One region of the Clostridium pasteurianum DSM 525 genome, then DNA from elsewhere that is predicted to be linked to it. Evidence: riboswitches for the same ligand, from Rfam matches in the RefSeq annotation. Region 1 holds a riboswitch; the other holds the start of a gene.
The links. A riboswitch is a leader RNA that binds a small molecule or an ion and turns the genes downstream of it on or off. The one in region 1 is predicted to bind cyclic di-GMP.
Positions count from the first base shown of each region.

Region 1 (12,351 bases):
TTTATAATATACTTTGTAGTTACCATTAACACTATCACTTTCTCCTTGATGCCATAGAATTCCTGTTAACTCACTACTTTGCATAGCAAATTTAGCTTCAGTTATTGCATGTCTAAAAAGCACTTCGTCTACAGCCCACTCATCCAGTGAACTTCCACCTTCAGCACAAGGAATTAAGCCAATAATATCTTCTTGATTTTGACGACACCATGCATCTGCAAATGAACCCGCTAGACTTATTCCCGAAACAGGACGGTCATAATTGATGGGCTCAGTCATCATTTGCCATCTACCATTACGCAACATTTGTATTCTTTCATTATAAATCGGGGGTACTTCATGAATAAATCCCCGTCCAGCCATATTTGACTGTCCTAACATTAAAAACGATTTAACCACTTTTTTCATCCTCTCTTTTTATTTAATATTTATGAAGAAATGTTTCCAGTTCTCAATAAATACTAAGTAGTTACTTATTTAATTCATTGCTTCAGTAAATTTTCCTAGATATCAAAAACCACCAAATTTATCATTAGTCTAATTAGACTAATGACACTTAAATATTATAGTCTAATTAGACTAATTGTCAACTATATTTTTTCAGAAGTAGAGTAAAAATATAGTTTAGACGATGAAGAGACATATTCATTGCTATCTCATGTCGATTGAGAACGAAAGCAAGAAACCAAGCTATGATGCCCTGTTCCGTCTTATCGGTGAATTAGGTATATCTGCAGAAATGTTTCTTTACAAGATTTACCGAAACTAATTTTCTTTGCAAAATTGAAATTTATCATTGGTAATTTCCAAACTCCCGTGAGCTATTTCGAAATTCAGTTGGAGTCATGCCTCTTTTAGCAGTAAATTGTTTTATAAAGTACGTGTCATACTCAAACCCGGCAGCACGCGCAATTTCGTTCAAGCTCATACCTGTATGCGTCAGAAGATTCTCTGCAACCTTTAGACGATATGAGAATAGGTATCCCATAGCTGTACATCCACATAAATCCTGAACCCTTTTATTTAGTGACACGCGATTCAAATGAGCACATCTTGTTAAGTCTTCTAAACTTATTTTATCAGAATAGTTTGTGTGTATATATTCCAAAACTAAATTGACAGGTGATTGTTCGCTATGGTGGCTCAACTCTTCAAGTAACCCTAATATTTGTATTAGGTACTTTTTTATTCTGCACACCCAAAGTGAATCGCTCTGTGCATATACTTCTGTTCCTATAACAAAGAACCACTCATATAATTTGGGATAGGATTTCTCAGTTACAGTATATACCCCATTATGAATATTATCTTTTTTAAAAAGCGAAAGACCTGTTTCTATTTTTAAACTGGTTGACATATAGCCCTGGGATTCAGAAAAATGAGCTGTATTAAAAAAATTAGGATGGAAACAAAATGACTGTGAAGATACATTCTGCTTTTCGGAAACTTGTATGGTATCCTCCATAGACAAACAAAGAATACTTGGAGCAACAATTTTTATGGGATAGTCATTCAGTTGTAAATTCATACTTCCACTTGTAATAAAAATTATAGTGAATCTCTCCTTATACGGGAGATTACTAAAACTTTCATCTGCAATAAATTCAATATATACAGTTCTATTCTTATGACGGTCCATTTGGGGCATAAATATTCCTCCATTAACAAATAGTATAGTTTAAAGCTTCATTTATAACATTGTATCATAATTTTTAAATGATATACTGTTAATAATTACTGAAGAAAAGTTATGGTTAACAAATTTTCCTATAACTTATTGAAAGGAGAATCATTATGTCTATTCAACCCTTCCATATTCAAGTATCTGATGAAGTACTTGATGATTTAAAATACAGACTAGAACATGTCTGCTGGCCTGATCAGTTAGAAGGCTCAACTTGGGAACGAGGTACTGATATAAATTATTTGCAATCGCTGGTTTCGTATTGGCGGGAACAATTTGACTGGCGTGCACAAGAAACCGAGTTAAACCGCTTTTCTCAGTTTCGCTGTAATGTGGATGGGATAGATATTCACTTCGTACATGAGCGTGGTAATGGGCCTAGTCCTATATCAATTATTCTTACTCATGGATGGCCTGATAGTTACATACGCTACCAAAAGATTATTCCTCTTCTTACTGATCCTGCCCATCACGGCGGTGATCCCGAAGACTCTTTTGACGTAATTGTCCCTTCACTACCCGGATTTGGCTTCTCTAGCCGCCCTAAACATAGTGGTGTCAATAATTATCGTGTTTCTGAGCTCTGGGCAAAACTAATGACCGAAAAACTTGGCTATAGTAAATTCGCTGCTGCAGGCGGGGATGTTGGTTCAGGTGTTACAAGATATCTGGCATTAAACCATCCCGAACTTCTAATGGGAATCCACCTTACCGATATTGGTATCATTAGAGATCTCATGATTTCACAGGATGAAGAACTTTCAGAAGAAGAATTAAACTACAAGAAAAGTGCCCCTGCATGGATTTCCAATGAGGGAGCTTATATGTCTCTTCAATCCACAAAACCTCAAACTCTGTCATACGGACTTTCTGACTCACCAGTAGGTTTGGCTGCTTGGATTATTGAAAAATTTCGTGCATGGAGCGATTGTAATGGTGACTTACAGCAAAGATTTAGCGAGGATGAACTGCTCACTAATATAATGATCTATTGGGTTACAAATACAATAGGATCATCAGCACGTATATATTATGAAAACATGCACTCTTTGCCATCAATGCGGCGTATAGATGTGCCAACAGGTATAGCTCTTTTCCCGGCTGATATATTGTTACCACCTAAAGAATGGGCTGAACGTAATCTAAATATCACCCGCTTAACTACAATGCCTAGTGGAGGACATTTTACTGCCATGGAAGAACCTGAACTTCTAGCTGAAGAAATTCGGGCCTTCTTCAGACCATATAGAACTAAAAACAAAAAGTAATATTGGACTTCCTTTTAACCCTATTAAGGAAATAACATGTATTTTTTATATAATGTAAAAAATACTCTGAACGACATTTTGGTGATGGCGAAAAAATACAAAAAGTATATCACACTGGTGAAAAGTTTAAATTAAATTTTCACCAGTGTTGTATCAGATGGAACTCCGAAAATCTTTTATAGATTCTCGGAGTCATCCATTTATTTTTCAGCTTTTTTTAGTAACACACAGCACTCCACATGCCCTGTCATCGGAAACATATCCACCGGTTGCACCTCTATCGTCTTATATCCAAGTCCATCTAATATGCCAAGATCTCTTGCCAAAGTTCCAGGATCACAGGACACATAAACTATTCTTTCAGGTTTCATTTTGGCTATAGCCTCTAAAAGAGATCTTTCACAGCCTTTGCGTGGTGGATCCACCACCACTACGTCAGCTTTTACGCCAGTATTTATAATTTCAGGAATGACCTTTTCTGATTCTCCTACTATAAACTCCACATTATATATGTTATTCTGCTTTGCATTTATCTTTGCATTTTCTATTGCCTGGGGTATAATTTCAACACCGTATACCTTCTTAGCTTTTTGAGATAGAAATAGTGAAATAGTTCCAGTTCCACAGTAGACATCAAATACAATCTCATCTCCCTTAAGATCCGCATACTCCAAAGCTTTGTTATACAAAATTTCTGTTTGCACTGGATTAACCTGAAAAAATGACAAAGGTGATATATTAAATTTAAATTCTCCAATGGAATCAACTATAGTATCTTTTCCCCATAAGGTTTTACATGTTTTTCCCAATATAACATTGCTATTATTACTGTTTATATTTTGAACTATGCTTTTTAAGCCTTCTATATTTTTCTGCATAAGTTCTACAAATTCTTCTTTATAAGGTAATTTATCTTGAGATGTTACAATTACTATCATCACTTCACCAGTTTTAAAGGCTTTTCTTACCATTATATGTCTTACCAGTCCTGTACCCGTTTTTTCATCATATACAGATATATTATATTTAGAAAGCCATTTTTTCATAGCTTCTACTGCTTTATCTCCTGCAATATGCTGAATATGGCATTCTTCCATGTCTATGATATTATGGCTTCTTGGAGAATAAAATCCCACTAAAAATTTGCCTTTTATATTTCCTACAGGCAGTTGAACCTTGTTTCTATATCTATAGGGATTGTTCATTCCTATGGTATCATGAATAATTATTCCGCTGCTGTCCTTAAGGTCTTTTGAAAAATCCCTGTTATTACTCTCAATTATTTCACCATCATTTATTATATTTTCATTGTATTTATGGTTATTTTTATCCTCATAATTATAGTTTTTATTGATTTTTAATTTTCCAATTCTCTCAAGACAGTCTTCCACTCTTTTCCTTTTAAAAATCAGTTGTTCACTATAACTTAAATGCTGCAGCTGACAGCCACCGCATCTGTTATATATACTACAGACAGGTTCTACTCTATGTACTGATGGTTTTATTATATCTATAAGCTTTCCAAAGGCAAAGTTTTTATTTACCTTTATGATCTTAACCCTAACCTTTTCTCCTTTTAAAGCTCCTTTAACAAATACAGTAAAATTATTTACTTTTCCTATTCCCTTTCCTTCATAACCTAAGGAATCTATATCAATTATGTATTCTTCATTTTTAACTACAGGTACACTGTTTTTCATTAAATAATTACACCTTTCCATCGCAATGATATTTTATATATAAATTATCCCCTTAACTGTCACTATAATACTTTTGATTTTATCCAATAACTATTTTTGCTATAATGCTGCAACTCCTAAAGTTAAAGATAACAGAAATACGTTACTAAATAATTTATTTAAAAATTTAATTAGAGCGCAAACTCCAACTAAGTAAAAATTCATTGATATAAACTGTTTACGAGATAAATTTTCTAGTTAATTATATCATAAATATATTACATAAACAGAGTTCTTTGTTTCAGATGGAGTTTTTTTATACCTCTGAAACTTACTGACAGAGTTCTAATTATCTGTATTTTAGATACTTAGAACCGTTATTCTCTAGGGTAAATCTCTATCCATTTTCTTTATATATCTATAACCACTTACAAATATCTACCTAACTTTGTACACGCTAATATATACTATACATGATAAAGATAGAAGCTAGCTGAAAGTTAAAATTATAATTTAGGTTTAATCATTATAAATAATATCCTATATAATCCATTATTACACACAGAATACAATTGCAAATTATGCACTAAAAAAGCACCCTTTCAGAGTGCTTTTTCTTATTTTTTCAGGTCAGCTTCTTTCACTATCAAATGAATATTATAGTTTAAATGAATTATCCAGCAACATGTGGTTATGATCCTTCCTTTAAGTGTGGAATTTTACAACCACTAATCACTAGTCCATATTATTTAGTCTTAAATTTAGATACCAATTCATTAAGTCTATGAGAAAGAGTTGACAGTTGATTTGCTGTATTACCTATCTCATCCATAGTAACTGCCTGTTCCTCTGCTGCTGCGGATACTTCTTCTGTTGCTGCTGCTGTCTGCTCAGATATAGAAGAGGTGGATTTCATCTCCGTTACAGTACTACTAGCAGTCTCAATCATTGTTTCTGTGGCAGAATTTACATCACGGACAACGGAGAAAATATTACTTATAGCCTTTTCAATATCATCAAAATGGGTTCCAGCCTCAGCTGCTGTTTCCATACCACTAGTAATTTCTTGTGATCCATCATTCATACTATCAGTAATAGATGCAATCTGCGTTTGTATTCCACTAATAAGATTAGATATTTGATTGGCAGCTACAGCAGATTGTTCTGCAAGTTTTCTAACTTCATCAGCTACCACAGCAAAGCCTTTCCCCTGTTCTCCTGCACGGGCAGCTTCAATAGCTGCATTAAGGGCAAGTAAATTAGTTTGATTAGCTATGCCGGTAATTACTTCAACTATTTTACCGATTTCTGATGATTTTTCAAGCAATAATTTACTCTCACCTAAATTCTTTTCATTATTTTCAACTATTACCTTCATACTGTAAATGGCCTTTTCCACAGCTTCAAAGGCTACAGCACTTATATTATGAGATTGCTCAGCAGTTTCAATCATATAATTACATTTATCAGTAACTGATCTGCTTGCTTCTTCCATCTCCACAGTCTTATCAGCAGATAATCCTACCTGTTTTGCCTGCTCTGTACTATTTTCAGCTACCACTTGTATGGCCTTGGCTACTTCTTCTGTAACCTTACTGCTGTCATTACAAGAGGTGGCAAGATTACTGGATAGATTGTTAACTTTTTCTGCTTCCACACTTATGTCTCCCACTATACCTCTAAGTGCTCCAATGGTATTATTAAAAGCCCTTGCAAGGTTTCCAATCTCATCCTTTGAATTAATTTCTATAGAGCCACTTAAATCTCCAGTGGATACAATTTCAGCAAAATCATTGAGCTTAGTCAGTGGTTTTATAAGATGACTAGCTGCAAAATAAATTGTTAAAGATACAATTGCAATTATTATACAGGCTATTATAAGCATTATAGTAAGCAGCTTATTTGAGGAAGCAAAGAGTTCATCCTCATATACCACATTGACAACTGTCCAATCTGCTATTGATGCTGAATCATAAAAAGCAATCTTCTTTTCTTTTCCTTCACTATACCTGTATACTCCTGATTTTCCACTGGCAGCAAGTTCAGAAATTCTTTGCATAGCTGGGTCATTAACTGTACTTACCTTTTCCTTCATTGCCCAATTTTTATTTGGGTGTACAACAAAAGTTCCATCATTTGATAATAATACTCCATACCCCTTATTACCATACTTTAAGTTTTTAACTTGATTTTCTACAGTTTCTATAGTTAAACTTGACCCTGCTCCAGCTACAACTTTTCCAGTGTCATTTTTAAGCCAAGCTACCATCATAACTACATTTCTTCCATAAGCTTGTGAATATGCCGGTTTAAAAATGGCATCATAGGGAATACCATTTGACTTAGAATATCTCTCTGCTGCTTCTGTAGCCGCAGCTTTAGCCCAAGGATCGGTTTTAAATTCTCCAGTCTTTGCATTATAATATCTTGCTGTAAGTTTACTTAAATTATCAGTATTTGACCACTCATTTGGTTCTAAAGTGTTTAAAATATGTAAAGCAGCATATTGATTTGGATATGCAGTATTAATAAAATTCCAACGGGATAAATTTAATTCATCAATTAATCTTATGGAATCATCATTCTTTTTAAGATCCATATTGGGATTAGTTTGCAAAATACGTTTTAAAATTGGACTTTGTACAGTTTCACGCACTTCTGCCAGCCTGCCTGTGAGCCAGGTATCAATATGCTTTGTAGATTCCTCAGTCCTTATGGACATAGCATTGATAAGTTCTGTTTCTATTACATTTTTTGATTGTATATATGCTACTCCTGTTAATATTAATAATCCTGCTATAACCAATGGTAAAATCATAGCAATAAGTTTAGATTTAAAAGACATTTTCATAAATTTTTATCTCCTTGTAATAATTAAAAGTTGTCTCACAATGCATATACACACTGTGAGACGTCTTTTTAGTTTTATACTATTATAAGTAGCTACTGAAATCTAATTTTTTATAGGTAAATAAATTTATTTTAATTGCATTAAATATTTATTTCTTTTGAGAGCTCTCCTCTTTTTGGAATTCACCATTATAAAGCCATACATGTCCCAATCTGTCTCTAGTATTATCAAAAGTCTTTCTATCTCTTATATGTTTAGCAGGCATTCCTGCTACCAAAGAATTTGGTGCAACATTTTTGTTTACTAAAGAACAAGCTGCAACTATGGACTGTTCTCCAATTGTTGTATCTGGTAATATAGTTGAATTTGAATATATCTTTGCATAATCTTTTATTATAACAGGGGCATAAGTTCTCAGTGAATGATCATGTTCTGCATGAGAATGTGTAAATATTGTTACTCCTTCTCCTATTCCTACTGAGTTTCCAACTATTAAACCACCTTTGGCATCTATAAGTGTTCCTTTATTTATAAAAACATTGTCACCTATTTCCATATTATCTGGCACATTGAAACGAACATTTTCTTCGCATATAAAATTTTTTCCACAAGACTTAAATAGCTTATTTGCTAGTATTGCTCTAAATGGAATGGCAAAGTTAGCTATAAGACACATAGGAGACTTGTCCAATGCATCCCATAAAAAATGTAGATATCTCTTTTCTTCTGAAAAACCTATTTCTTTGTTTTTAGGTAGATAGTCTCCATATAATTGAATTTCATCTAGTATTTCAAAGGGAAAAGAACATTTTAAAATATTTAATATATGTATTACTCCCTCTTTATTTAAATCTTTTTGTATGATGTTTTCCATTTGTATAAGTAAATCATCTATTTTGTTCATATATTATTTATGACTATTAAAATCGTAAAAAAATAATCATATCCTCCTTTTTTGTTTTATCAGTATTTACGATTTTTTTAAGATGAATATTAAATATTCAAACTTGAAATTATACTTTTTAATGAATTAGCTGATTCTTTAAGTTTTTTTACCTCGCCTATGTTCAACGGGATATCTATTACTTTTTCTATACCTGAAGAATTTATAATAGTTGGAAGTGATATACATACATCATTAATTCCGTAATAAGTTGAACCTTTTTTCTCTATTATTTTGTATGCAGACTCTACTACTTCTTTATGTATTATATCTCTTATTTTTTCAACCTTGTGATGTTTATTCAAAAACTTTTCCATATCTACACCTAAGATATTTACTGCACTCCATACAGGAACAGAACTATCCCCATGCTCACCAATTATATAGGCACATATATCTCTGCTGTCTACATTAATATATTCACTTATTAAAAATTTAAATCTTGAAGTGTCTAAAATTGTTCCAGAACCTATTATCTTCTTTGATTCAGTATCAATTAATTTATTTGCTACAAAAGTTAAAACATCAACTGGATTACTAACTATTAAAATAATTGAATCTTTACAATAATCTTTGATTTCACTTATTATAGATTTCATTATATCAGTATTACGCTGCGTAAGATTTAATCTTGATTCTCCTGGTTTTTGAATAGTCCCAGCAGTTATAATTATTATCTTAGAATCAGCGCAATCACAATATTTCCCCGCTTTTACTTTTATAGGCATTATTGAAGGTATACAATGGTTTAAATCCATAGCCTCTCCCTCAGCTTTTTCCATATTCATATCAACTAATATAATATCCGTTACTATTGAACTTAGCATTAAAGTATGTGCTATAGATGAACCCACAAGCCCCGCACCAATAATTGATATTTTTGTTTTAAACATAACTTCCCTCCATCTAATTTATTTTTAATTTATACTGCAATAATTAAATATGATTTTTCACTCTATTTTTTCTGAAACAATACTAAATTAAAAGGTGTCCATAAACTATAGACACCAAAATACAAACAAAAATACAAATTATTGTTATAACTATATTTTGGCAGCCTGACAATCATGGAAATTGGAATTTTCTTTAGACTCATGGCTTTGCGCCCCTACCTTTCAGTAAGTATGCTATTATCATTATAGATTTTTATATTTATACACAAATATTATTTATTATTATATTTATCGGATAAAATTTATTAATATTAAGTTATTATAAATAAAATTTTGTATTATTTATATATTTTTTTATTTATTTACGTATATTTTTACATTATAATACATAAAATTCACTTATAAAAATTTCAAATAAATAGTTAATTATCCTATAAAATAAAAAATGATATAAAACCTTTATTGAAAAGAATTTTATACCACCCTTAACTTTAATTTTTAAAAATTTCCTTCATTGAAAGTTTCACATTCTGTACATTGATCACTATTACAATTTATTCCATATATCTGAACCTTTAATGATATACATTCTCCTCTAAAATTATATCCACACCTATTTATTTCACAGGTTATTTTGGGACTCATAACTATGGAATCTTTATTAAAAATCTGTTTTATTTCCCCTAGCAGATTTGTATTTCTTAGATTTGTCAAAGAATTTTTCAGAGTTCTATACCTAAAAGTATTACAATAAGTCTTGTTATTAGAATTTATATCTTTTCCTGTTATATGTATAATTCTAGCTGTACATAATCCATCAATATTATTTAAACAGTTTATAGCACTACATATTAAATTTGGCATAATTATATTACTCCTTACAAAGAAATTTTCATAGTTTAGAATCTTTTTAAAAGCATATTATTAAATACTCTTATTTTCTTCCTATTTAAATAAAAATATTCAAAAAACAAAAAAGGGCACCTTATTAAGGTGCTATAAATGAATCAGTTGCCAAATTTTCAATACTCCAGTATATTTTAACATCTTATTATTTTAACCACAATATAAAATATTATTCAAAAAGTAAATTTTTAATAAAAAAGAACACTATTAATTTTACAATCAATAATGCTCATTTTTTATATTTTCAATATTATCTAATAAATAGCCCTGTAACACTACATAGAAGTAAGAAACAACAACTATATATTTTTAGATAATTCATCTAAACTTAGCAGGAGTATAATAATCTTCCGCCAAGTAAGATTCATTTGATACACAATACTTCTATGTATTTGAATAATTAATAACTATTCAATACAAATTTATATATTCCTAAAAACTATTTTTCAGATCCAACTACATGAACTTTCATCATGTTTGTACTTCCTGTATTTTGAACTGGTATACCTGCAGCCACAACTACTAAGTCACCATCTTTAACATATTCGTATTCTTTAGCTTTTTCTACTGATCTAACTATTAATTCATCTGTAGACTCAACTTTTTCAGCTACTATTGGAGATACTCCCCAGCTTAATGCAAGAGATCTAGCAACTTTTTCACTTGGTGTTACAGCTATCACTGGTGCTTCTGATCTGTATTTTGAAACCATTCTTGCTGTATTTCCTGTTTGAGTAGCAGTAACTATTGCAGCTGCATTAAGTTCTGATGCTGTTTCACAAGTAGCAAGGCTTATTGCATTGGCAATATTTTTAACTGAATTTTCTTTTCTCTTTGCAAGTACATCTTTATAGTTTAATTGTCTTTCAGCAGCCTGAGCGATTTTTGCCATAGTTTGTGTAGCTTCTACTGGATAATCTCCATTAGCACTTTCACCACTTAACATTATAGCGTCTGTACCGTCAAATATTGCATTTGCTATATCTGATGCTTCTGCTCTTGTTGGTCTTGGATTTCTTATCATGGAATCAAGCATTTGAGTTGCTGTTATAACTGGTTTTCCAAGCTTATTACATTTTTCAATAATCATTTTTTGAGTTAGTGGAACTAATTCTATAGGAATTTCAACTCCCATGTCTCCTCTTGCTACCATTATACCATCAGAAGCTTCGATAATTTCATCTATATTATCTACACCTTCTTGATTTTCTACTTTTGAGAAGATTAGTATATTGCTTCCGCCATTTTCTTGAAGAACTTTTCTTATAGCATTTACATCATCTGCTTTTCTTATAAATGAAGCTGCTATTGCATCAACTTCTTGTTCACATCCAAATATAAGATCAGATTTATCCTTTTCTGTCATAGCTGGAAGCTTTATTGAAACATTAGGAACATTTACACCTTTATGACTTCCTACAAATCCTGTATTAGCTACTGTGCAATGGATATTTGTACCTTCAACTGCATCAACAGTTAATCCTACAAGACCGTCATCGATTAATATTGTATTTCCTGGCACTACATCTTTATATAAGTCAGTGTAAGTTATAGAACATTTTGTTGCATCACCAAGAACTTCTTCTCCGCAAACTACTGTAAATTTAGATCCCTTTTGAAGTTCAAGCTTTTTACCATCAAAATTATGTGTTCTTATTTCTGGTCCTTTTGTATCAAGTACTATAGCTATTGGCTTATTGTATTTTTCTCTTAATTTTTTAATAAGATCCATTCTTGTTTTGTGTTCAGCATGGTCGCCATGTGAAAAATTGTGTCTTGAAGCACTCATTCCTGCTTCAATAAATTTTGATAACATTTCTTCAGTATCACTTGCTGGTCCTATGGTAAATATCATTTTAGTCTTTTGCATTCTTAAACTCTCCTTATACTTTAAAATTCTAATATATATATATTTAATGAAAGCTATCTTGAAAGTATCTCTGATATCTCATAAAGTCTTTCATCAAATTTTCTTGGTACAGCTAATGCTTCGTCTATATCATCATCTGTTATTTTGTTTTCTCTTATTCCAATAACTCTGGATGTTTTTCCTTCAATTAGAACTTCTACAGCCCTAACTCCCATTCTTGAAGCAAGCATTCTATCAAAGGCAGATGGACTTCCACC
Region 1 is NZ_CP009268.1:2,941,115-2,953,465, forward strand. It holds gene CLPA_RS13390 (sialate O-acetylesterase) at 1-399, opposite strand, end outside; gene CLPA_RS13395 (helix-turn-helix domain-containing protein) at 794-1,648, opposite strand; gene CLPA_RS13400 (epoxide hydrolase family protein) at 1,795-2,952, shown strand; gene rlmD (23S rRNA (uracil(1939)-C(5))-methyltransferase RlmD) at 3,153-4,652, opposite strand; gene CLPA_RS13410 (methyl-accepting chemotaxis protein) at 5,377-7,482, opposite strand; gene CLPA_RS13415 (acyltransferase) at 7,631-8,386, opposite strand; gene CLPA_RS13420 (lactate/malate family dehydrogenase) at 8,476-9,318, opposite strand; cyclic di-GMP riboswitch class I at 9,475-9,564, opposite strand; gene CLPA_RS13425 (DUF1540 domain-containing protein) at 9,817-10,182, opposite strand; gene pyk (pyruvate kinase) at 10,664-12,094, opposite strand; gene pfkA (6-phosphofructokinase) at 12,148-12,351, opposite strand, start outside.

Region 2 (12,351 bases), 2.0 Mb from region 1:
TAATGTAAAAGAATTGAAAAAAAATACAAACCATTTTGGAGAGCTGACAGAAAGGATGCATAATTTCCGAGAAAAATTATTGAATGCAAAACCAAGAGTTTGCGTAGAAAGAGCTAAACTTACTACAGAAAGTTATAGAGAACATGCTGATAAGCCAATGATTTTACGCAGGGCATTATGTTTAGAAAATATATTAAAGAATATGAGTATTTTTATTGAACCAGAAACCTTAATTGCAGGTAATCAGGCTTCCTCTAACCGTTCGGCACCCATATTTCCAGAGTATGCCATGGATTGGGTTATTGATGAACTGGATGAATTTGAAAAACGTGATGGTGATATATTTTACATTACTGAAGAGAGTAAAAAGACTTTAAGAGAAATTGCACCCTTTTGGCATCATAAAACGCTAAAAGACAGAGGCCTTGCAGGAATGCCTGCAGAAAGTAAGCTTTTTTACGATCTTGGAATCATAAAGGCAGAAGGTAACATTACTTCTGGGGATGCTCATCTGGCAGTAAATTATGAAAAGGTATTAAAGCTTGGATTAATTAACTATAGAGAAAGAACAGAAAAGAAGTTAAAGGAATTAGATCTTACGGATTACAGAAATTTAAATAAATCTTATTTTTATAGAGCAATTTTAATTGTACTTGATGCAGTTGCAGCCTTTGCAAAACGTTATTCAGATTTAGCCTCAGAATCAGCGGAAAGAGAATCTGATTCTTCTAGAAAAGCAGAGTTGCTTGAAATGTCAAGAATATTAAATAAAGTTCCCTATTATCCGGCAGAAAGCTTTAAGGAAGCTTTACAATCTTTGTGGATGATTCACTTAATTTTACAAATTGAATCAAATGGACATTCACTTTCCTATGGAAGAATGGATCAATATTTATATCCTTTTTATAAAAGGGATTTAGAATTTGGAAAAATTACTGAAGCTGCTGCTACTGAATTATTGACAAATTTATGGCTTAAGACCTTTACAATAAACAAAATAAGAAGCTGGTCTCATACACGTTTTAGTGCAGGCAGTCCATTATATCAAAATGTTACGGTAGGGGGGCAGACTGTTGATAAAAAAGATGCAGTAAATCCACTAAGTTATTTGATTTTAAAGAGCGTTGCCCAGACTAAATTACCACAACCTAATTTAACAGTACGTTATCATAGGGGATTATCTGATGATTTTATGAAAGAATGTATTGAAGTGGTAAGATTAGGTTTTGGAATGCCAGCCTTTAATAGTGATGAGGCTATTATCCCCTCCTTCATAGAAAAAGGTGTAACTGAAGAAGATGCCTATAACTATAGTGCAATTGGCTGTGTTGAAGTTGCAGTTCCAGGTAAATGGGGCTATAGATGTACAGGTATGAGTTTCTTGAACTTCCCTAAATCTCTATTGATTGCATTAAATAATGGGGTTGATCCGGAATCAGGAACTAAGCTCTGTGAAGGGGTAGGTCACTTTAGGAATATGACTTCTTTTGATGAAGTTATGAAAGCTTGGGATAAGATTATTCGTGAATTTACAAGACACAGTGTAATAATAGATAACTGTGCTGATACGGCAATAGAAGAAGTTACAGCAGATGTACTCTGTTCAGCTTTAACAGATGATTGTATTGAAAGAGGATTGAACTTAAAAGAGGGTGGAGCGGTATATGACTTTATAAGTGATCTCCAGGTAGGTATTGCAAACTTAGGTGACTCTCTTGCATCCATCAAAAAATGTGTATTTGAAGATAAGAAATTCACTCCAGAACAGCTGTGGAATGCTTTAACCAATAATTTTCAGGGAGAAGAGGGCAAAAGAATTCAAGACATTTTGATTAATGATGCACCTAAGTATGGAAATGATGAGGATTATGTGGATTTACTGCTCAGAAAAGCTTATGATATCTATATTGACGAGATAAGCAAGTATAAGAATACCAGATTTGGCCGTGGCCCTATTGGTGGTGTCTACTATGCAGGTACCTCTTCAATTTCTGCAAATGTGCCTCAAGGAGCTGGAACTTTGGCAACTCCAGATGGAAGAAAAGCGGGAGAACCTTTGGCAGAAGGTTGTTCACCATCTCATGGAATGGATCAAAATGGTCCTACTGCAGTATTTAAGTCAGTTTCAAAATTACCAACCCATGAGATTACTGGAGGAGTATTATTAAATCAGAAGGTTACTCCTCAAATATTATCTAAAGAAGAAAACAGGCAAAAGCTGATTTTATTGATTAGGACTTTCTTTAACCGTCTGGAGGGTTTCCATGTGCAATATAATGTAGTATCCAAAGATACTTTAATTGATGCACAAAATCATCCAGAGGAATATAGAGATTTAATTGTGAGAGTTGCAGGATATAGTGCGTTTTTCAATGTATTATCTAAGCAGACTCAAGACGATATAATTGAGAGAACAGAACAGGCCTTATAATATGCCATGTACTGAAAAGTAAATGGTATATTATATACAATATAGTAACATATAAAATAAATTCCACTCTAATAAATTTTAAAGATTAGAGTGGAATTTATTTATACTTAGTATTTTTTGCAGCATTTGGTGATACAGTAATTTGATTTTTATAATTTTTAATTAATTTTAAATTATAACTTGACTTAAAGTATACTTTAATTGATATGTTTTTATATAAGGGAGGTGTTTCCATGGCAGAATTTCAAATAAGCGAAGTATCAACGAATTTGAAACCACATACTCTCAGGTATTATCACTAAAAATAACAATCAAATCCATTCTCAATAAATATATTTTTATAGTCTGACAAATTCTCTTCGTGTAGTTGTTTTACATGTTTAAATTTATAGTCTTTATTTAAAAGTTCATATTTTTTTTCACCAAATTGATGAAAAGGTAAAAGATTAACCTTATTGGCACCAAGGGACTTTAATAATTTGCAAAACTCTTTTGCATCCTCTAAACTTGAATTAACAGTTGGTATGACAGGTATACGTATTATTACGTCTTTTTCCATGTCTATTGCAGTTTTAAGATTATCAATAATTATATCATTGTATACTTTAGCAGCCTGAAAATGCTTTTCTCTATCATAGTGTTTTATATCAAATAATAATAAATCTACATTTTCTATAAATTCAGAGAAAATTTCCTTTGATATATAACCTGTAGTTTCAATAGCAGTGTGAATATTTTCTCTCTTCAAAAGTTTTAAAAGTTCATCAGCAAATACATGCTGTTGTAATACCTCACCACCGGACAGTGTAACACCACCCTTAGACTCTTCATAAAATACCTTGTCTTTTAAAACTTCTTCAAGAACCTTAGAGAGAGTTAAAGATTTTCCCTCTATTTTTAGTGCCTTTGCAGGGCAATATTTTACACAATCAAAACAGGCTGTACATTTATAAGAATTAATTACTATTCTATCATTATCTAAAGAAACAGCCTTATGTGGACAACTATTAACACAACGGAGACATTTCACACATTTAGACCTGTCCCAGGTAATTTGAGCTGTACTATTTTGAGATTCTGGGTTAGAGCACCAGCCACATTGCAGAGGACACCCCTTAAAAAATACCACTGTTCTGATTCCTGGACCATCATTAACGCTATATCTCTGTATATTAAAAATAGATGCTGTCATATCTTTCATAAATCATCTTTAGTGGCATAGTGTATTGTAAGCACTAACTCCCCACTAAAGTTCACCTCCTTTTAACATAGACACTCTCTAATATATAATAAGCTATTTGGTACTTTTAATTTTATCTATACTATTAGAGTAACATAAATAAATTCATACGTAAACATATTATTTATGAATGAAAGAAAAATATTTGACATTAATATTATATTATACTGCTGTATTTGTGGTATACTATTATACATTAAAGAATTGTTAATTGGTGAATTTTTTAAAGATAATTTATTAAATATATTTTCAGGAGAAGTTTCGTATGAAAGATGATAAAAAAAAGCTGCTGTCAAAAACTGCTTATCTCTATTATATAGAAAATAAAACTCAGAATGAAATTGCTGAAGAATTAAATATTTATCGTACAACCATAAGTCGTATGCTGAAACAGGCCAGAGATGAAGGAATTGTCGATATTACCATAAACAATTTTGATACAGATTTGTTTCTTCTAGAGAGGCATTTAAAAAAGAAATACAAATTAAAGGACATTATTATTGTAACAAATCATGTAGATCAGGATGAAAAGGAAAAAGATAATCTTTTAGCAAAGGAGTCTGCAGCCTATGTGAGAAGAATTATTAAAAAAAATGATGTGGTAGGATTAGCTTGGGGTTCATCTCTAGCTAATATGGCAGCGAAAATTGAAAATTTTAGAATGACAAATTCTATTTTTGTGCCTCTAGTTGGCGGACCTAGTCACATAAATTCAAAATACCATGTTAATACTATTGCCTATGATATGGCAAGATGTTTTGGCGGCAAAAGTATTTTTGTAAATGCCACTGTGGTGCAGGAATCTGAAGAATTGAGAGATGGTATTATAAACTCAAGATACTTTGATGAAATTAAAGCTTACTGGGAGAAAATTGATATTGCACTGGTTGGTATTGGTGGTCATCTATCTGAACAAACCAGTAAATGGAGGGATTTATTAACGGAAGAGGATAGAGAAGATTTAAAGCTCAGAGAAGCTGTTGGGGATTGCTGCTGCCAATTTTTTGATGAAGAAGGAAAAATATTAAAAGGCAATCTATATAATAGAACAGTTAGTATTCCCTTAGAGAGACTTCAAAAGGTACCCTATGCCATAGGAATAGCCAGGGGAGAGAAAAAAGTCAGATCAATTTTAGCTATGCTGAAAAGGAAATATATAAATGTTCTTGTCACTGATGAAGAAACTATAGTTAAGATGTTAAAGATATCAAAAGATCCATATTATAAAGATATAAAATAAAGAAGCATGAGGAAAAATTTCAGGCTTCTTTATTTTATTTTTGAAGAAAGATGTTAGCTGTAGAGAATTGAAAAGAAGGGTAGAGATTAAACAAATTTGTGGATTTTTGCAATTTTAAAAATATATGCACATATGTGTCCTTTTCTATTAAATTATTCCTTGAAATGCCTATATAAAGGCATTTCAAAATTTTCTATTGAAGTGATATACAGTGATTATCTCCATGATGGTAATATTAATTATGAAAGTAAAAGCAAAAATGAAAGTGGGGAATAGAAATGGAATTCTTATTGGATACTGCAAATTTAGAGGAAATTAAAAAATATACTGAAATTTTACCTTTGGCTGGTGTAACTTCTAATCCTTCTATTGTAAAAAAGGAAGGTAAAATAGATTTTTTTAATCATATAAAAGAAATAAGAAATATTATTGGCGGGGATGCTTCTTTACATGTTCAAGTAGTTGCTAGAGACTACGAAGGAATGATAAAGGATGCAGAAACTATTTTAGAAAAAATAGATAAAGATGTTTTTATTAAAGTTCCTGTAAATGAAGAGGGGTTAAAGGTAATTAAAAAGCTAAAAAGTCAAGGAGTTAATGTAACTGCAACTGCTATCTATACAAAATTTCAAGGCTTCTTAGCAATTACAGCTGGAGCTGACTATATTGCTCCATATTTTAATCGTATGGAAAACCTTAACATTGATCCTAAAGCAGTTATTAATGAATTTGCAAAGGAAATTGAAAGATCAAATAGCAAAACAAAAATTTTAGCTGCCAGCTTTAAAAATGTAGGTCAAGTTAATGCAGCTTATGAGTCTGGTGCTCAAGCTGCAACTATAGGTCCAAGTATTGTTAAGGAAGCTTTCCTAATGCCTTCTATCGCAAAAGCTGTAAAGGATTTTACATCAGATTGGGAAGCTATTTTCGGAAAAGACGTAAAAATATATAATTTATAATTCATCTAAACTTAGTTAAAATAATTGATCTATTATATTTTATAGTGAGCACTCTGAAATGATGGCGATAATTTTAGGTTCAGACAGTGCTCATTATATTTATAACTAAAATATATTATAAAATCTCTAAAATAAAGAATTATAGCAGGAAGCTCTAGAAGGATAGACAAAATGATTTTTCTATTGCACATAGAGAAAAGGTTTTGGAGGTAATTAATGATGATAAGTAAGAGAATTGAAAAATTAAAAGAAGGACTTTTTAAAGAAAAGAGACAAATATCTCTTGAGAGAGCTAAGCTTTACACTGAAAGCTGGAAGCAGACAGAGGGAGAACCTGTAATAATTCGAAGAGCAAAGGCCTTAGCAAATATACTGGATAAAGTAGAGATAGATATTAAGCTTGGTGAACTCATTGTGGGAGATAGAACGATAAAGCCCCGTGCCGGTGTTATCTCTCCAGAGATGTCACCATACTGGATTTTGGAAGAATTAGATGAGTTCTTAGTAAGACCTCAAGACAGATTTGATATATCTGAAGAAGATAAAATATATTTTAAGGAAGAATTATATCCTTATTGGAAAGGTAAATCTTTAAAGGACTATTGTCAGCAGATAATCCCTGAATATATAAAGGAAGCAGCAAAAACTAAGATAGTTTCTTTAAATCAAACAGATAAGGGGCAGGGTCATATTATACCTAACTACAATTTTATCTTTAGAAAAGGTTTACAAAACATGATAGAAGATATGAAGGTAAAGGTTAATGAAAATACTGAGAACGATTTTTACAAGGCGTCGCTAATTTCTTTAGAAGCTTCAAAAAACTATATACTTCGTCATGCAGAAATAACTAAGACTATGGCTGAAAGGGAGAGGGATTTAAAGCGAAAAGCAGAGATTGAAGAAATCTCAAAAATTTCTTATAAGGTAGCCTATGAAAAACCAGAAAGCTTTTATGAAGCAGTACAACTATTCTGGTATATAAGTGTAATTTTTCAGCATGAATCCAATGCCAGTTCTATATCCCCAGGACGTTTTGATCAATATATGTATCCATATTTTAAGAAATCTTTACAGGATGGGATAGATATAGAATTTATTAAGGAATTACTCAGAGCACTTTATATAAAATTTAATACAATTGTGGCTTTAAGAAGCAGGGAAAGTGCAAAATATTTTGCAGGTTTCCCTATAGGGTATACCATTGTCTTGGGAGGAGAAGATGAAAGGGGAAAAGATGCTACAAATGAATTGTCCTATATAATGCTTGATATTTTAGGTGATATAAGACTTCCTCAGCCAAATTTAAGTATACGTGTAGGTGAAAAATCACCTAGAGATTTTCTTAGGAAAGCTGCAGAAATTATTAGACTTGGAACTGGTATGCCTCAAGTATTTAATGATGAAGCTAACATATTGGCATACGTAAATAGAGGAGTAAGCCTAGAAGACGCAAGAGACTATGCTGTAGTGGGTTGTGTTGAGCTTTCTATCCCGGGGAAAACTTACGGCCTTCATGATATAGCTATGTTTAATTTATTAAAAACTATGGAAGTTACTTTAAAAGAAAATCCAAAGGCTTTCAAAAACTTTGAAGATTTATTAAAGGCAATAAAAATTAATATTTCTAAGTATGTTAAATATATGGTGGAAGGATCTAATTTTGTAGATACTGCCCATAGAAAGTGTGCACCAACACCGTTTTTATCAAATTTCATTGAAAACTGCGTAGAAAAGGGGAAAGATGTAACTGAGGGTGGAGCATTGTATAACTTCTCAGGGGTTCAAGGTATTGGAACGCCAAATTTAAGCGATTCCTTATATGTAATAAAGAAATTTGTATTTGATGAGAAACAGATTTCTCTAGAGGAGTTAGTTGATATATTAGATAAAAATTGGGAAGGAAATGAAGTGTTAAGACAAAAGTTTATCAACAGATATTATAAATATGGTAATGACATAGATGAAGTAGATAAATTAGGTGCAGATATTTTATCTTATTATTGTAAGGAAGTTGAAAAATATAAAAATTCAAGAGGGGGAATATTTCAGCCAGGTTCTTATACAGTTTCTGCTCACATTCCATTAGGTGAGGCAGTAGGAGCTACACCGGAGGGCAGAAAGGATGGAGATCAGTTGGCAGATGGTGGACTATCTCCTATGGTTGGCAGAGACAAAAAAGGACCTACTGCAAGTTTAAAGAGTATAAGTAAACTGGATAATTATCTAACTTCAAATGGAAGTCTGCTGAATGTTAAATTTTCACCAGATGCTCTAGAGAGAGATGAAGGCTTAAATAAATTAGTTGGATATATACAGGCTTTTAGCAGACTTAAGATACAGCATATTCAATTTAATGTTGTTTCCGCAGACACTTTAAGAGAGGCACAAAAGCATCCAGAGAAGTATCAAAGTTTGGTGGTTAGAGTTGCAGGGTATAGTGCTATGTTTGTAGAATTAGACGAGTCAATACAAAATGATATCATAAATAGAACTGAACATGTATTTTAGGCATCTGAAAATAAATAACAAGTCAAATATACTAGCCTACTGATTGTTATTTATTTAAAGAGGCATTAAGGATGTGATCATGTGAAAAAAGCTTTGATTTTTAATATACAAAGATATAGTCTTCATGATGGGGGTGGAATAAGAACAGTTGTATTTTTTAAAGGCTGTCCTCTTAAATGCCCCTGGTGCTCAAACCCGGAATCTCAAGATTTTAAGCAGGATATAATGAGAAAAGAAGGTCTATGTATAAAGTGCAGCAGCAATAGCTGTTTTCAATGCAGCATGAAACCAGAAGACTGCCCTACAGCTGCTTTAGATCTTGTGGGAAAGGAATACACTGTTAAGGAAGTTTTAGAAGAAGTAAAGAAAGATACTGTATTCTATGAAACCACAGGAGGTGGAGTAACCCTTTCCGGTGGAGAACCTCTTTCTCAGGGAGCATTTGCATTGAAGCTTTTAAAGGAATTAAAGAAATTGGGTATAAATACTGCTATAGAAACTACGGGAATTGGAGATACCAAAATATTATTGCAAATGGCAAAATACATTGATACATTTCTGTGGGATTTTAAGATTATGGATAGTGACAAAGCTAAAACTATAGTAAAGCAAGATATGCAGCTAATGAAGAAAAATTTTCAACTTGTGATGAAGTCAGGTGCAAGAATGATTCCAAGATTGCCTTTAATACCAGAGTATACTGCTGATAGAGATAATATACAAAAGGTAATTGATTTTATAAGTCCCTTTGGTATAAAGGAGGTTCATATATTACCTTTTCACCAATATGGCAGATCAAAATACAGAGCCCTAGGAAAAGAATGTAAACTATTGGATCTGAGGACTCTTAGTGATGAAGAAATATTAGAAATAAAAGATTTTATTGAAAGTAAATCCATAAAGGCTGTAGTGGGTGGTTACTAATATGATATGTATCCACCTGACGGCCTTTTCTTATACTTATAGTAAAGAATTATTATAGACTAGGAAGACATTTATGGTAAATTAATCTTCAAGATAAACAGTAGTACTTTTAAGTAATACATAACAATGTTGATATTTAATCGATTGTATCACTACAGAAGGCCAATTTCTATAAAATAGGCATATTTGAATGAATTTCTATAAAGTGATATAATTGTAGAAAATATAATAAAAGAATTGTTATTTCGTGAAAAAAGTTATTATTACGTTAACATAACATATTATTGTATATTGTTTTATCACATAAAGCTTAAGATTATGGAGTGTTTTGGATAAATTAGGAAAGGTAATAATAAGGAATGATATAAATTTGACAATTCTTGAAAAACAATAAATAAGGTTTATATATAAAATTATCATTCTATGTAAAGGCACAACTATCGAAAGGTAGCGTCGCAAAGCTATGGGTCTAAAGAAAATCTCTTTCTAGGATTGCCAGGTTGTCAAGTATATGATTAAGAATATAAATTTAAAATTCATTGCTATATTAAGATACCTATGCACGGCAGGTGTCTTTTTATTTATTAAATAAGTAATATATGTTTAAAAACTGGACATAAAGCAACTATTATTTAGATAATTCATAAAATTTAGAGATAGTACAATACAGTTTTCAGTAATTTAGAATTAAATAGAGAAAAGATAGCAGCAATTGAATAAAAACATATAAGGGTAAGAGGAGGAATTCAAATGGTCGAAATGTATGATGTGATGGAAAAGGAATTAAATTTAGAGGATTATTTAAATTATAATATAAGAAGAATAGCCGTATTGCTAAACTGTGATATTATTGGAATAATATTGTTTGATGATGATAACAATTTTACTGTATTAAAAAATGCTGTAATCAAAAAGAAAAATGAATATGTAAAATTGGACAAAAAAAGGCTAAGGGTTATTAAAATTGATTCTAAAAGCATACTGAATTTGGTGAAAGAGGATAAAAAAATTGTGGTTTATCAAAATAATCATGAAAAGAAATACTCACCTGTAGCCGGTATCAGTTCATCAGAAATTATTATTCCTATATTTGATAATTACATAGGTAATAATGGTACTTCTACTGACCTTATAGCCAGTATTTATATAGGCACTTTTGATGTAAATATGAAATTGACAATTGATGATATTAAGGATAAAGAAGTATTTAGAAGAATATGTAAGATACAAAATTTGTATCAGGCAATTTATTTAAAGGATCAGAAGCAGAAAATGTTTATAAATTTATTGAATATATTTTCTGAAATGATAAATGACAATGATTCCACGGGAATTTTACATCCTTATCATGTGGCAAATATATCAGAAGAAATAGGAAAAGCTCTCAATCTTGATTATGATACATTGAAAAAAATATATGTAGCAGGACTTTTGCATGATATAGGTAAGCTTTATATAGGTAATGATATTCTAAATAAAAAAGGAAAGCTTACGGAAGAGGATTTTAGTATTATAAAAGAGCATCCTGAATATGGAGCTAACATTGCAAAAGATGTTTTTGGATTGGAGGACATATCAAAGCTTATAAAATGTCATCATGAAAGATATGACGGTACAGGATATCCAAAAGGGATAAAAGGCGAGGACATCCCTCTTGGCAGCAGAATAATATGTTTAGCTGATTCTGTAGATGCTATGCTTTCTCCTAGAAGTTATAAAGAACCAAGAAATGTAGAATTTGTTATAAGTGAACTACTAAAAAATAGGGGGAAGCAATTTGATGCTGAATTAGTAGATATTATGATAAATATGCTTTTAAAGGCAAATGAGGAGACTACAGATATATTATCTGATGATATAATATGGAGTACCTTGACAATCTATACAACGGAAAAGGTATACTCTATTGAAGGAACTTTTGGAAAGTATGATTTTGGATACTATTTTAAGGCAAATAAATTTAATTTCTCCAATGAAATTGAAAAAGAGGATATAAGAAGCATTCATCTATATGTAAATAAAAACAACAATATGTATTGTTATAAGATAAAAGAAGATTATTGTGAAAATAATACATTGCATATTTCATCCCTTGAATATATTCCCTTTGTAGATTCTTTCAATATTTTATGGGATCTGGATGGAATTGTTCATTTAAACTCCTTTGAATATATGCATATTAATATATATAAAATTGGTGGAAGCAGACTGATGTTTTATATAGACAAAGAGCAGGCAGCAGAGGGCATTTTAGATAAAATTCTAAACATGGAAGTCTATTTTAAAGGTGCAAAAAATATAAATCTCACAGGAAAAATAGTCAATAGTTTTAATGTAAGTAATAAAATTCATTATGAATTTCTATATGTGAATGTACTTGATACGGTAATAGACCATCTGTTTAAAAATATATTCAGCAAGCAGATGGAGTTAAGGAGGTTTATTACTAAGGTAATATGATTTTAATATTAATATACTAACTAAAAAGCTATTCCGCAGTGCATAATATGCATTGCGAGACAGCTTCTTTGAAAGTTTTGTAAAAAATTATAATGATTAAGTGATTTTGTTGCTAAATTTTTCATATGAATTTTCTCTATAATTTATTGTTATGACATTAACATTTTTAGATTGAAAATTTTCTATTTCATTTTTATCAATATCTGAATCTGTAATTAGATCACTAATTTCATTTATGTCTCCACTTGAAAAATTGTGATGTCTTCCTACTTTTGAACTATCTGCTAAAATATAAACTGGACCGCCACAGCGTTTAATCATTTCATGGTTTACTAAAGTTTCTTGAAGAACTGAAGTACTTATACCTGATTCGTAAGATATACCACTAACTCCTAGAAAACATTTATCAGCTGTTATTTTTGAAAGTATATAAGTAGCAAAATCACCAACTAAGGACTGTTTTCTTTCATATACCTGCCCTCCTGTTAAAACAAGTTCAACATTGGAATCAATGTTTTCATTAAGAGCTTTGCCGTTATTAGTAACTACATTAACCCTTTTATTTTTTAGATATTTTAACATTAAA
Region 2 is NZ_CP009268.1:891,589-903,939, forward strand. It holds gene CLPA_RS03915 (glycyl radical protein) at 1-2,431, shown strand, start outside; gene CLPA_RS03920 (glycyl-radical enzyme activating protein) at 2,730-3,632, opposite strand; gene CLPA_RS03925 (sugar-binding transcriptional regulator) at 3,937-4,911, shown strand; gene CLPA_RS03935 (fructose-6-phosphate aldolase) at 5,190-5,870, shown strand; gene CLPA_RS03940 (formate C-acetyltransferase) at 6,087-8,381, shown strand; gene CLPA_RS03945 ([formate-C-acetyltransferase]-activating enzyme) at 8,463-9,305, shown strand; cyclic di-GMP riboswitch class I at 9,726-9,813, shown strand; gene CLPA_RS03950 (HD-GYP domain-containing protein) at 10,056-11,765, shown strand; gene CLPA_RS03955 (DeoR/GlpR family DNA-binding transcription regulator) at 11,862-12,351, opposite strand, start outside.
Region 2: linked by a shared signal. The riboswitch ahead of CLPA_RS03950 (HD-GYP domain-containing protein) and the one ahead of CLPA_RS13420 (lactate/malate family dehydrogenase) in region 1 are both predicted to bind cyclic di-GMP.